One region of the Streptomyces sp. NBC_00503 genome, then DNA from elsewhere that is predicted to be linked to it. Evidence: riboswitches for the same ligand, from Rfam matches in the RefSeq annotation. Region 1 holds a riboswitch; the other holds the start of a gene.

Region 1 (5,582 bases):
CCCGGCCGCCTGAACGAGGAGGTGGCCGGAACTGCCCATTCGGCCTAGCCCACTCGGGCCCCCTGCGAACCACCCTAAATGACAGGGGAGTTGACTTGAACCGCCCGCACGGGTGATGCGTCATCAATCTATGAGGACAGCTGCCGGGAAATCCCTGCGGACACCGAGTCCTAGAGGAACACTGGGGACCCTGACCAAGCCAAATCGTTGATACGGGGGGCGGCCATGAACAACGCATCGAGCCGCAGCACACAGACCACACCGCAGCGAAAGAACGCATCCATGTGCCAGCACAAGCCAGCGTGCCCGTCCGCCGACTCCGCCGACCGGGAGGCCGCACACCCCGTGGCCGTCCACCCGGAACAGGGCTGGAGCCTGCTGTGCAACGGCGTCCTGCTCTTCGAGGACACCGGTGAGCTGCTGCCGGACGGCCAGATCATCGCCCCGCACCGCGCGCTCGCCGCGGCGCACGTGATGAAGGCCGCCTAGCCGGACCCGTCCGCTGGCAGTGAGCGCCGAAAGGGGCCGGCCCAGGAGCAACCACTCCCGGACCGGCCCCTTCCTCATGCCTCAAAGCCGCACGGCCCCCGGTGTGGGGGCCGCGAGGGCCTAGTTGTCGTACTCGTCCAGCGGCGGGCAGGAACACACCAGGTTCCGGTCACCGAAGGCACCGTCGATGCGGCGCACCGGCGGCCAGTACTTCTCCGCGGCCGACATCCCGCCCGGGAAGACGGCCTCGTCGCGGGTGTACGGGTGGTTCCACTCGCCGCCCAGCGTCGCCGCCGTGTGCGGGGAGTTGGCCAGCGGGTTGTCGTCCAGCGGCCACTCGCCGCCCGCGACCCGCTCGATCTCGGCGCGAATGGCGATCATCGCGTCGCAGAAGCGGTCGATCTCGGCGAGGTCCTCGGACTCCGTCGGCTCGATCATGAGCGTCCCGGCGACCGGGAAGGACATGGTCGGCGCGTGGAACCCGTAGTCGATCAGGCGCTTGGCGATGTCGTCGATGCTGACGCCCGTGGCCTTGGACAGCGGGCGCATGTCGATGATGCACTCGTGCGCGACCAGGTTGCCCGGGCCGGTGTAGAGCACCGGGTAGTGCGGCTCCAGGCGCTTGGCGATGTAGTTCGCGCCGAGCACCGCCACCTGGGTGGCGCGCTTGAGGCCCTCGCCGCCCATGAGGCGCACGTACGACCAGGAGATCGGCAGGATGCCGGCCGAACCCCACGGCGCGGCCGAGATCGGGCCGACACCCGTCTCGGGACCGGCGGTCGGCTGCAGCGGGTGGTTGGGCAGGTACGGGGCCAGGTGCGCCCGGACGCCGACCGGGCCGACGCCGGGGCCGCCGCCGCCGTGCGGGATGCAGAAGGTCTTGTGCAGGTTCAGGTGCGAGACGTCGCCGCCGAAGTGACCCGGCTTGGCCAGGCCCACCAGGGCGTTGAGGTTGGCGCCGTCCACGTAGACCTGGCCGCCGGCGTCGTGCACCTGGGCGCAGATGTCGGCGACGTGCTCCTCGAACACACCGTGCGTGGAGGGGTACGTGATCATCAGCACGGCGAGCTCGTCGCGGTACTGCTCGATCTTGGCGCGCAGGTCGGCCGCGTCCACCTCGCCGTCGTCGGCGGTCTTGACCACGACGACCTTCATGCCGGCCATCACGGCGCTCGCGGCGTTGGTGCCGTGCGCGGAGGACGGGATGAGGCAGACGGTGCGCTGCTCGTTGCCGTTCGCCCGGTGGTAGGCGCGGACGGCCAGCAGGCCGGCGAGCTCACCCTGGGAGCCGGCGTTCGGCTGGATGGAGACCTTGTCGTAGCCGGTGACCTCGCAGAGACGTTCCTCCAGCTCGGTGATGAGCGTGAGGTAGCCCTCCGCCTGCTCCACCGGGGCGAAGGGGTGCAGCTGGCCGAACTCGGGCCAGGTGACCGACTCCATCTCGGTGGTCGCGTTGAGCTTCATGGTGCAGGAGCCCAGCGGGATCATGCCGCGGTCCAGTGCGTAGTCCTTGTCCGCGAGCTTGCGCAGGTAGCGCAGCATGGCGGTCTCGGAGCGGTGCTGGTGGAAGACCGGGTGGGTCAGGTACGCGTCCTCGCGCAGCAGCCCCTCGGGCAGCACGTCGGCCGTGGTGGCGTCCAGGGCCTCAAGGTCGGCAGAGACCCCGAATGCCGCCCACACCGCGTCCACGTCGGCGCGCAGGGTGGTCTCGTCGCACGCGGCGGAGACCAGGTCGGCGTCCACCTGGTACAGGTTGACCCCGCCCTCGCGGGCCGCGGCCACGACCTCGGCGGCGCGGCCCGGAACCCGGGCGGTGACGGTGTCGAAGTAGGCGCCGTGCACGACCTCGACCCCGCCGGCCTTCAGACCGGCGGCGAGCAGGGTGGCGTAGCGGTGGGTGCGGCGGGCGATCGTCCGCAGGCCGTCGGGGCCGTGGTAGACCGCGTACATGCCGGCCATGACGGCGAGCAGTACCTGCGCGGTACAGATGTTGCTGGTGGCCTTCTCGCGGCGGATGTGCTGCTCGCGGGTCTGGAGGGCCAGGCGGTAGGCCTTGTTGCCGTCCGCGTCCACGGAGACGCCGACGAGGCGGCCGGGCAGCGAGCGGGCGTGCTTGGCCTGGACGGCCATGTAGCCGGCGTGCGGTCCGCCGAAGCCCATCGGGACGCCGAAGCGCTGGGTGGTGCCGACCGCGATGTCCGCGCCCAGCTCGCCCGGGGAGGTCAGCAGGGTCAGGGCGAGCAGGTCGGCCGAGACGGCGACGATGGCGCCGAGCTCGTGGCCCTGGTCGATGACCGGCTTGATGTCCCGTACGGCACCGGAGGCGCCCGGGTACTGGAGGAGCACACCGTAGATGCCGCGCTCGGCGACCTCCGCCGGGATGCCCTCGGAGAGGTCGGCGACGACGACCTCGATGCCGATCGGCTCGGCGCGGGTCTGGATCACGGCGATGGTCTGCGGCAGCGCGTCGGCGTCGACGAGGAAGACGTTCCCCTTGGCCTTGCCCACGCGGCGGGCCAGCGTCATGGCCTCGGCGGCCGCGGTGCCCTCGTCCAGCAGGGAGGCACCGGAGGTCGGCAGTCCGGTCAGCTCGGCGACGACGGTCTGGAAGTTCAGCAGGGCTTCCAGGCGGCCCTGGGAGATCTCGGGCTGGTACGGCGTGTACGCCGTGTACCAGGCGGGGTTCTCCATGACGTTGCGCAGGATCACCGGCGGCGTGAAGGTGCCGTAGTAACCCAGGCCGATCATGGAGGAGAGGACCTGGTTGCGGTCGGCGAGCTGACGCAGCTCGGCGAGCACCTCGGCCTCGGTCCGCGCCTCGGGCAGGTTCAGCGCGGCAGTGGTCTTGATCACATCCGGCACCGCTGCGGCGGTCAGTTCGTCCAGCGAGCCGTAGCCCACCTGGGCGAGCATCTTCGCCTGCGCCTCGGCATCAGGGCCGATGTGGCGCTGCTCGAAGGGGATGCCTCGCTCCAGCTGGGAGAGCGGAATGCGGTTGGCGGTCATGTACGGAGGCCTCCTGGGTCGTACGACCTGCGAGGGGCACCACGGCGCGGGCACCCGGACGGCCTCCCCCTCTGTCATCGAACCTGAGAGCTTCACCGGGCCACGCGGGGGTCTCCCGGGGGTCCGGCTTTCACCGTCGGTGAGGAGAGGAACCGGCACTGCGCGCCCGGTACCGCCCCTGCTTTCCAGAGTGGCCTCACCTACGTGCGGTACGTATGCCTGAGAGATTCCGGGGAGGATTTGCTCCTTCGGCGCCCCCGTCTTGCTCACTCGGAGGACTCTCCCGCACAGGGTCAACAGCCGTCACCCAGCCTACCAGCGAGGATCTCGGGCCCTCCCCGAGTGGCCCCCTCCCCGGAAATGCACTTTTGTAGTCATTACGGAGGAGTTGCGCCCCAATGGAGGGACCGGACCGTGCAGACCGACATCGATCCCCGCAGCCTGATCGGCCGCAAGGCATTCGACCGCAATGGCGCCAAGATCGGCACCGTCGACGAGGTCTACCTCGACGATGCCACGGGCGTCCCGGAATGGGCAGCCGTCCGCACCGGCCTCTTCAGCAGGGACGCCTTCGTCCCCCTGGAACCCAGCGAGATGGTGGGCGACACCCTGCGCGTCCCCTTCGAGCGCTCCCTCATCAAGGACGCCCCCGACTTCGGCGTCGGCCGCCACCTCTCCCCCGAACAGGAGCTGCAGCTCTACCACCACTACGGCCTCGACGTGGCCCTCCCCAGCGAGTTCCACCGCGACTTCGGCCGCCTGGCGGGCGACGAGGGCCAGGCCTAGGCGGTGTCCGCAAAGTAACGCCTGGCCCGTGGCGTCTGGCGCTACTTTGCGGACACCCCCTAGCAGGTCACGCCCCTCGTCCCCACCAGCGGAAGCGGATCGGACGGCTCCAGCTCGGGGTCGTCCACCCGGAACGTCCGCACCCGGCCCGGCTCCGAGCCGGGCTCCTCGAACCGTACGGTCACCCGCCCGACCCCGCTGCCCTGCACCCAGCCCGGCCCGTACACCGCGTGCCGCACGTCGCTCCCGGCGTGCCACAGCCGCCCGGCGCCGGCATCGCCCCCACCGGGCGGTCCGCCACCGTCCTCGGAGGCCGCCGCGGCCGGGGCCTCTCCGGGGCCGCGCTCCCCGAGGCCCGGCTCCCGGCCCGGCTCCCCGAGGCTCGGCTCCCCGCCCGGCTCCCCGTGTCCGCGCTTCCCCTCCGCCTCCGCCGGCCCGGCACCCTTGCCGCCGTGCTCCAGCTCTACGGAGCCCTCCGCATCGGCGACCGCAGCCGTCTCCTCGGCCCCACCGACCCCATCCGGCCCAGCGGGCTCCGCCTCCCCCTCCGCCGCCGCCTCCGCCGCCTCGGCTTCGGCGGCCTCCGCATCGGCGGCCAGCGTCACCGCGAAGGCGAACAGGTCCTCCTGCGTGTAGTCCGCCAGCCCCGTGACCCCCACCCCCAGCAGCCGCACCCCGCCCGTGGTGTCCACGGCCTCCAGCAGCCGCGCCGCGGCCTCGCGCACCACCGCCGGGTCGTCGGTCGGCCCCCGCAGGGTCTCGGAGCGGGTCAGCGTCGAGAAGTCGTACCGCCGCACCTTGAGCACGATGGTCCGCCCCGAGTGCCCGGACTCCCGCAGCCGCCGCACGCACCGGTCCGCGAGCCGCTGCACCTCGCCCCGGATCCGGACCCGGTCGTGCAGGTCCACGTCGAAGGTGTCCTCGACCGACACCGATTTCGCGTCGCGCTCGGCGACCACCGGCCGCTCGTCCACACCCCTGGCCATCCGGTACAGCCCGACCCCGTGCGAGCGCCCCACCATCCGGACCAGCTCGTCCTCGCCGGCCCCCGCCAGCTCCCCCACCGTGGTGATCCCGGCCCGCCGCAGGTGCTCCCCGGTGGCCGGGCCGACCCCGGGCAGGGTCCGTACCGACATCGGCGCGAGATGCGCCCGCTCGGTGCCGACCTCGATCAGCAGCAGCCCCGCGGGCTTGGCCTCCTCGGAGGCCACCTTGGCCAGCATCTTGGACCCGGCCAGCCCGACCGATCCGCTGAGCCCGGTCGCGGCCATGATGTCGGCCCGCAGCCGCTCTCCCACGGC
Region 2 (5,582 bases), 4.3 Mb from region 1:
AGTTCCAGGAGGACATGTACTGCGTACCGGCGATGGACTCGATCGGGATCAGCGCGGCGATGGCGATCCAGACCGCCCAGCCGGTGATGAAGCCCAGCACCGGCCCGTGCGAGATGGTGCCGAAGCGGGCCATCGAGCCGGGCAGCGGGTAGGCCGCGCCCACCTCCGCGTACGACATGGCGATCATGCCGATGAAGACGGCGCCGATGACCCAGGCGATGATGGCCGCCGGACCGGCGACCGCGGCCGCCTGGCCCGCTCCGAAGAGCCAGCCCGAGCCGAAGATCGAGCCGAGCCCGATCATGATCAGGGCGAAGAGACTGAGTCCCTTCTTATTGGCCGCGCTCATGTCCATGAGGTGTGGTGTCCGTCCTGCCAGGGGTGCGGGTCATGCCTTTATCCAGAGCCTATTTGCCATTTTTTGGCCGATTCAGTGGCAATGGGCCGCATCCGCCTGGGGCTTTGGTCATGAGAAGGGCCCGGCCCTGTGCAAAACAAGACCGGGCCCCCTCGAGCCGGCGCCTAGAGCGTCGGGTACAGCGGGAACTTCGCGGCGAGCGCGGAGACGCGCGCCTTGAGGTCGTCCGCGTCGTAGGCGGGCTTGAGCGCCTGCGCGATGATCTCGGCGACCTCGGTGAAGGCCTCGGCGTCGAAACCGCGGGTGGCCAGCGCCGGCGTACCGATCCGCAGACCCGAGGTGACCATCGGCGGCCGCGGGTCGTTCGGGATGGCGTTGCGGTTGACCGTGATGCCGACCTCGTGGAGGCGGTCCTCGGCCTGCTGACCGTCCAGCTCGGAGTTGCGCAGGTCGACCAGGACCAGGTGCACGTCGGTGCCGCCGGTGAGGACGTCCACGCCCACGGCCTTGACGTCGTCCTGGACCAGACGGGCGGCGAGGATCTTCGCACCCTCCAGGGTGCGCTCCTGGCGCTCCTTGAACTCGGGCGAGGCCGCCACGAGGAAGGAGACGGCCTTGGCCGCGATCACGTGCTCCAGCGGGCCGCCCTGCTGGCCCGGGAAGACCGCGGAGTTGATCTTCTTGGCCAGCTCCTGCGTCGACAGGATGACACCGCCGCGCGGACCGCCGAGGGTCTTGTGCGTGGTGGTGGTGACGACGTGGGCGTGCGGCACCGGGTTCGGGTGCAGACCCGCGGCGACCAGGCCGGCGAAGTGCGCCATGTCGACCATCAGGTACGCGCCGACCTCGTCCGCGATGCGGCGGAAGGCGGCGAAATCCAGCTGGCGCGGGTAGGCGGACCAGCCCGCGACGATCAGCTGCGGCTTGGACTCCTTGGCGAGGCGCTCGACCTCGGCCATGTCGACCTCGCCGGTCTCGTCGACGTGGTACGGGACCACGTTGTAGAGCTTGCCCGAGAAGTTGATCTTCATGCCGTGGGTCAGGTGACCGCCGTGGGCCAGGTTCAGGCCCATGATCGTGTCGCCCGGCTTGATCAGCGCGAACATCGCCGCCGCGTTGGCCTGCGCGCCCGAGTGGGGCTGCACGTTCGCGGCCTCGGCACCGAACAGCGCCTTGATGCGGTCGATCGCGATCTGCTCGACGACGTCCACGTGCTCGCAGCCGCCGTAGTAGCGGCGGCCCGGGTAGCCCTCGGCGTACTTGTTGGTCAGGACCGAGCCCTGGGCCTCCATGACGGCGACCGGAGCGAAGTTCTCCGACGCGATCATTTCCAGGGTCGACTGCTGGCGCACGAGCTCGGCGTCGACGGCGGCGGCGACGTCGGGGTCGAGCTCATGGAGAGGGGTGTTCAGTACGGACATCAAGATCCCCTGAGGTCAGTTGTCGGAGTGGGTGAGCGCGGCGTACTCCTCGGCGGAGAGCAGGTCGGCCGGCTCCTCCGCGATGCGCACCTTGAACAGCCAGCCACCCTCGAAGGGGGCGGTGTTGACGAGCGCCGGGTCGTCGACGACGTCCTGGTTGAACTCGACGACCTCACCGGTGACGGGGGAGTACAGGTCGCTGACCGACTTGGTCGACTCCAGCTCGCCACAGGTCTCGCCTGCGGTCACCGTGTCGCCGACCTCGGGAAGCTGGGCGTAGACGACGTCACCGAGCGCGTTGGCCGCGAACTCCGTGATGCCGACCGTCGAGACACCGTCCACGGCGGCCGACAGCCACTCGTGCTCCTTGCTGAAACGCAGCTGCTGGGGGTTGCTCATGACCTGATTCTCCTGGATGCGGGGGAGTGGATCGAACAGTGGTCTTGCGTGCGCGGGCGTGCGCCCCTACGGGAAGCCGCGAGGGCGACCCGTACGGCCGGAGTCCGTCGAAGGGTTACTTCTGCCGCTTATAGAAGGGCAGGGCCACGACTTCGTACGCCTCATGCGTACCGCGAATGTCCACGCCGACGCCGGAGGTGCCGGGCGCGGCGTACGCCGCGTCCACGTAGGCCATCGCGATCGGCTTGCCCAGCGTCGGGGACGGGGCGCCCGAGGTGACCTCGCCGACGACCTGGCCGTCGAAGGTGACGGAGAAGCCGGCGCGCGGGACGCGGCGGCCCTCGGCGATCAGGCCGACCAGCTTGCGCGGCGGGTTGGAGGCGGCCCGCTCGGCGGCGGCCTCCAGGGCGGCGCGGCCGACGAACTCGCCCTCCTTCTCGAACTTCACGACCCGGCCCAGACCCGCGTCAAACGGGGTGAGGGAGGTGGTCAGCTCGTGCCCGTACAGCGGCATGCCCGCCTCCAGGCGCAGCGTGTCGCGGCAGGACAGACCGGCCGGGACCAGGCCGACGCCCTCGCCCGCCTTGGTCAGCGCCTGCCACAGCTCCACGGCGTGCTGGGGGGCGACGAACAGCTCGAAGCCGTCCTCGCCGGTGTAGCCCGTGCGCGCGATCAGCGCGGGCACCCCGGCGACCGTGCCGGGCAGGCCGGCGTAGTACTTCAGCCCGTCCAGGTCGGCGTCGGTGAGGGAGGCGAGGATGCCGGGGGACTCGGGACCCTGGACCGCGAGCAGCGCGTACGCGTCACGGTCGTCACGGACCTCGGCGTCGAAGCCGGCGGCGCGCTCGGTGATCGCGTCGAGGACGACCTGGGCGTTGGAGGCGTTGGCGACGACCATGTACTCGGTCTCGCCCAGGCGGTAGACGATCAGGTCGTCGAGGATGCCGCCGTCTTCCTGGCAGATGTGCGTGTAGCGGGCGCGGCCGACGCCGACGGTGGAGATGTTGCCGACCAGTGCGTAGTCCAGGACCTTGACGGCCTCGGGGCCGGTCAGGGTGATCTCGCCCATGTGGGAGAGGTCGAACAGACCGGCCTTGGTGCGGACGGCGTTGTGCTCGTCGCGCTCGCTGGCGTACCGCAGGGGCATGTCCCAGCCCGCGAAGTCGGTCATGGTCGCACCGAGCTCACGGTGCAGCGCATCGAGGGCGGTCAGGCGGGGGGCAGTGCTCATGGGTGTGGCTCCCGGGTCCCAGGGCATGACATGACGAGGAGGAGTTCCTCCCCATCTGTCATCGGAACCTGAGAGGTTCGCCGAGAGTTCCCCGCTTCCAGGGGAAGGTCTTCGACTTGCACCTTGGGTGGAGCCGACGCCGGTGCCCTGACGGGCGGTGGCGCGGCTCGCTTTTCAGATCTGCCTCATCCACGCGGTACGGGGCCTGAGAGATTCAAGGGAGGTACTTGCTCCTTCGGCGTCCGCCACGGCCTTTCGGCCGGTCGGAACTCTCCCGCGTGGATTCAAGCGGCCGGTATGCAGTTGGTGTCCAGATGGCGCACATCATTGCACGGCGTGCGGCCGAATGGGGGAGGGGGTCCGGAAGCGGAGCGGAACCGGTGGCCCCGGATTACCGTCTCTTTACATTCAGGGGGAAGGGTCCACGTGACCCGATGCGGGGGAGGCGATCACTGTGCGGAGATTCGGAGCGCTGGCGGCGGCAGGTACGCAGACGGCGAGGCCGGAGACGGCGAGGCCGGAGACGGCGAGTACGGAGACGGGCGCGGGCAGGGGCGCCGGCACCGGCGGCGCCGCGGCCCCCGGGGTGCCGACGCAGCGCAGCGTCGTACGGACCGGAGCGACGGGGAGGGTACGGGACCTGCGCGCGGCCCGGGCCGCGACCGGCTCGGCGGCCCCCGGGCGGCTCCGCTTCGCCGAGGGGGACATCGTGGTCGTCTCCGGACTGCCCGGCGGCGGCAAGACCACCCTGCTCAAGCGGGCCGCCGAAGGCGGCGGCATCGACTCCCAGGACGCGCGCGAGCGGTGGGAGCGCCGGATGCCGGCCGCGCTGCCCTACGCCGTCTACCGACCCGCGGTCCGGATGGCCCACTACTGGGGACTGTGGCGGGTGCTCCGCTCCGGCGCCTCGGTCGTGGTCCACGACTGCGGTACGCAGAGCTGGGTGCGCGGCCTCCTCGCCCGGGCCGCCCGGCGCCGGGGCCGCGCCCTGCACCTGGTGCTCCTGGACACCACCCCCGAGGAGGCCCGGGCCGGGCAGGCCGCGCGGGGCCGGGGCGTGTCGGCGTACGCCTTCGCCCGGCACCGGGGCGCGGTGGCCCGGCTGCTGCGCGAGGCGGAGTCGGGCCGTCCGCCGGCCGGCTGCGCCTCGGTGATCCTCCTGGACCGCCCGGCGGCCTCCCGCCTGACGGCGATCGGCTTCCACCGGCCGTGCGGCCAGGGGGTGCCGCCGGCCGGACCGGCCCTTCAGTGAGCCGCGCCACTACGGCTCCCGCCTCGACGGACGGCCCGGTTCCGCCCGTTAACCTCGGGGCGGAACAAGGGCAAGCAAGCGGAGGCGTACATGTGGCCGGGTAACGAGCTGGAGCAGGTGCTCGGGGCGGCGCTGGGGCAGGCGGAGGCCGGCGGGCGGATCCTCGAAGTGCTCGGGCGCAGCCAGGTGTGGATCCCGCTGCCCGGGGGCGTGGACAGCCTGGACCTACCGACCATGGAGATCAACGGCGCCGCGTACGTGCCCGTCTACACCTCCGAGGAGCAGCTGCGAGCCTGCGCCGGCCCCGCCATGGACTTCGCCGTCGCCCCCGCCGTGGACTTCGCCCGGGGCCTGCCCCCGCAGCTGGGCATCGCGCTCAACCCCGAGGGGGCCGTCGGAGCCCCACTGCCCCCGCCCGCCGTCGCGGAGCTCTGCCGGATGGGCCGCAGCCCGCTCGACGGCCCCGCCACCGGCGGCCGGGTCCGGCTCTTCGAGCCCGACTGGCAGGAGGATCCGGTGGACTTCCTGGCCGCCGCCGCGGAGGAGTTCCGGGCGAGCGGAGCCGTCGCGGCCGCCCACCGCTGCCTCGCCAGCGTCGAGGGCGGGGCCCCGCAGCTGTACATCGGTGTCCGATTGGTGGGATGGGATCCCGCGATGCGGAACGCCCCGATGGAAGCCCTGGGGCGCGCGCTGGCCCGGGTACCGGCCCCCTGGCCTGTGCAGTTGATCCTCCTGGACGGCGTCGAAGACCCGGTCGTCGACTTCATCGTTACGCGCGTACGCCCCTTCCACCTGCTGTAGGCACGCTTAAGCTGGTGACGGACACGCGTGGGCGACGGGCGGACGAAGAGACGAAGAGGGGTACCGGGTGAGTGCGTCAGGCACGGCCGCGGTCGGGCAGGTCGAGCACATGCTGCGCCA

What was found. Region 1 has a riboswitch for glycine ahead of gcvP (aminomethyl-transferring glycine dehydrogenase). Riboswitches for the same ligand answer to the same signal wherever they lie in the genome.
Region 2: it holds a riboswitch for glycine, as region 1 does, so the genes downstream of both, gcvT (glycine cleavage system aminomethyltransferase GcvT) here and gcvP (aminomethyl-transferring glycine dehydrogenase) in region 1, are expected to answer to the same signal.

The regions. Positions count from the first base shown of each region.
Region 1 covers NZ_CP107855.1:1,313,456-1,319,037, forward strand. Annotated here, with positions in the region: gene OG490_RS06130 (hypothetical protein) at 1-13, shown strand, start outside; gene OG490_RS06135 (DUF5999 family protein) at 283-489, shown strand; gene gcvP (aminomethyl-transferring glycine dehydrogenase) at 610-3,495, opposite strand; glycine riboswitch at 3,693-3,791, opposite strand; gene OG490_RS06145 (PRC-barrel domain-containing protein) at 3,910-4,281, shown strand; gene OG490_RS06150 (DNA polymerase IV) at 4,341-5,582, opposite strand, start outside.
Region 2 covers NZ_CP107855.1:5,590,607-5,596,188, forward strand. Annotated here, with positions in the region: gene OG490_RS25980 (APC family permease) at 1-355, opposite strand, end outside; gene glyA (serine hydroxymethyltransferase) at 523-1,779, opposite strand; gene gcvH (glycine cleavage system protein GcvH) at 1,795-2,178, opposite strand; gene gcvT (glycine cleavage system aminomethyltransferase GcvT) at 2,294-3,409, opposite strand; glycine riboswitch at 3,594-3,696, opposite strand; gene OG490_RS26000 (AAA family ATPase) at 3,864-4,661, shown strand; gene OG490_RS26005 (enhanced serine sensitivity protein SseB) at 4,752-5,462, shown strand; gene OG490_RS26010 (enhanced serine sensitivity protein SseB C-terminal domain-containing protein) at 5,530-5,582, shown strand, end outside.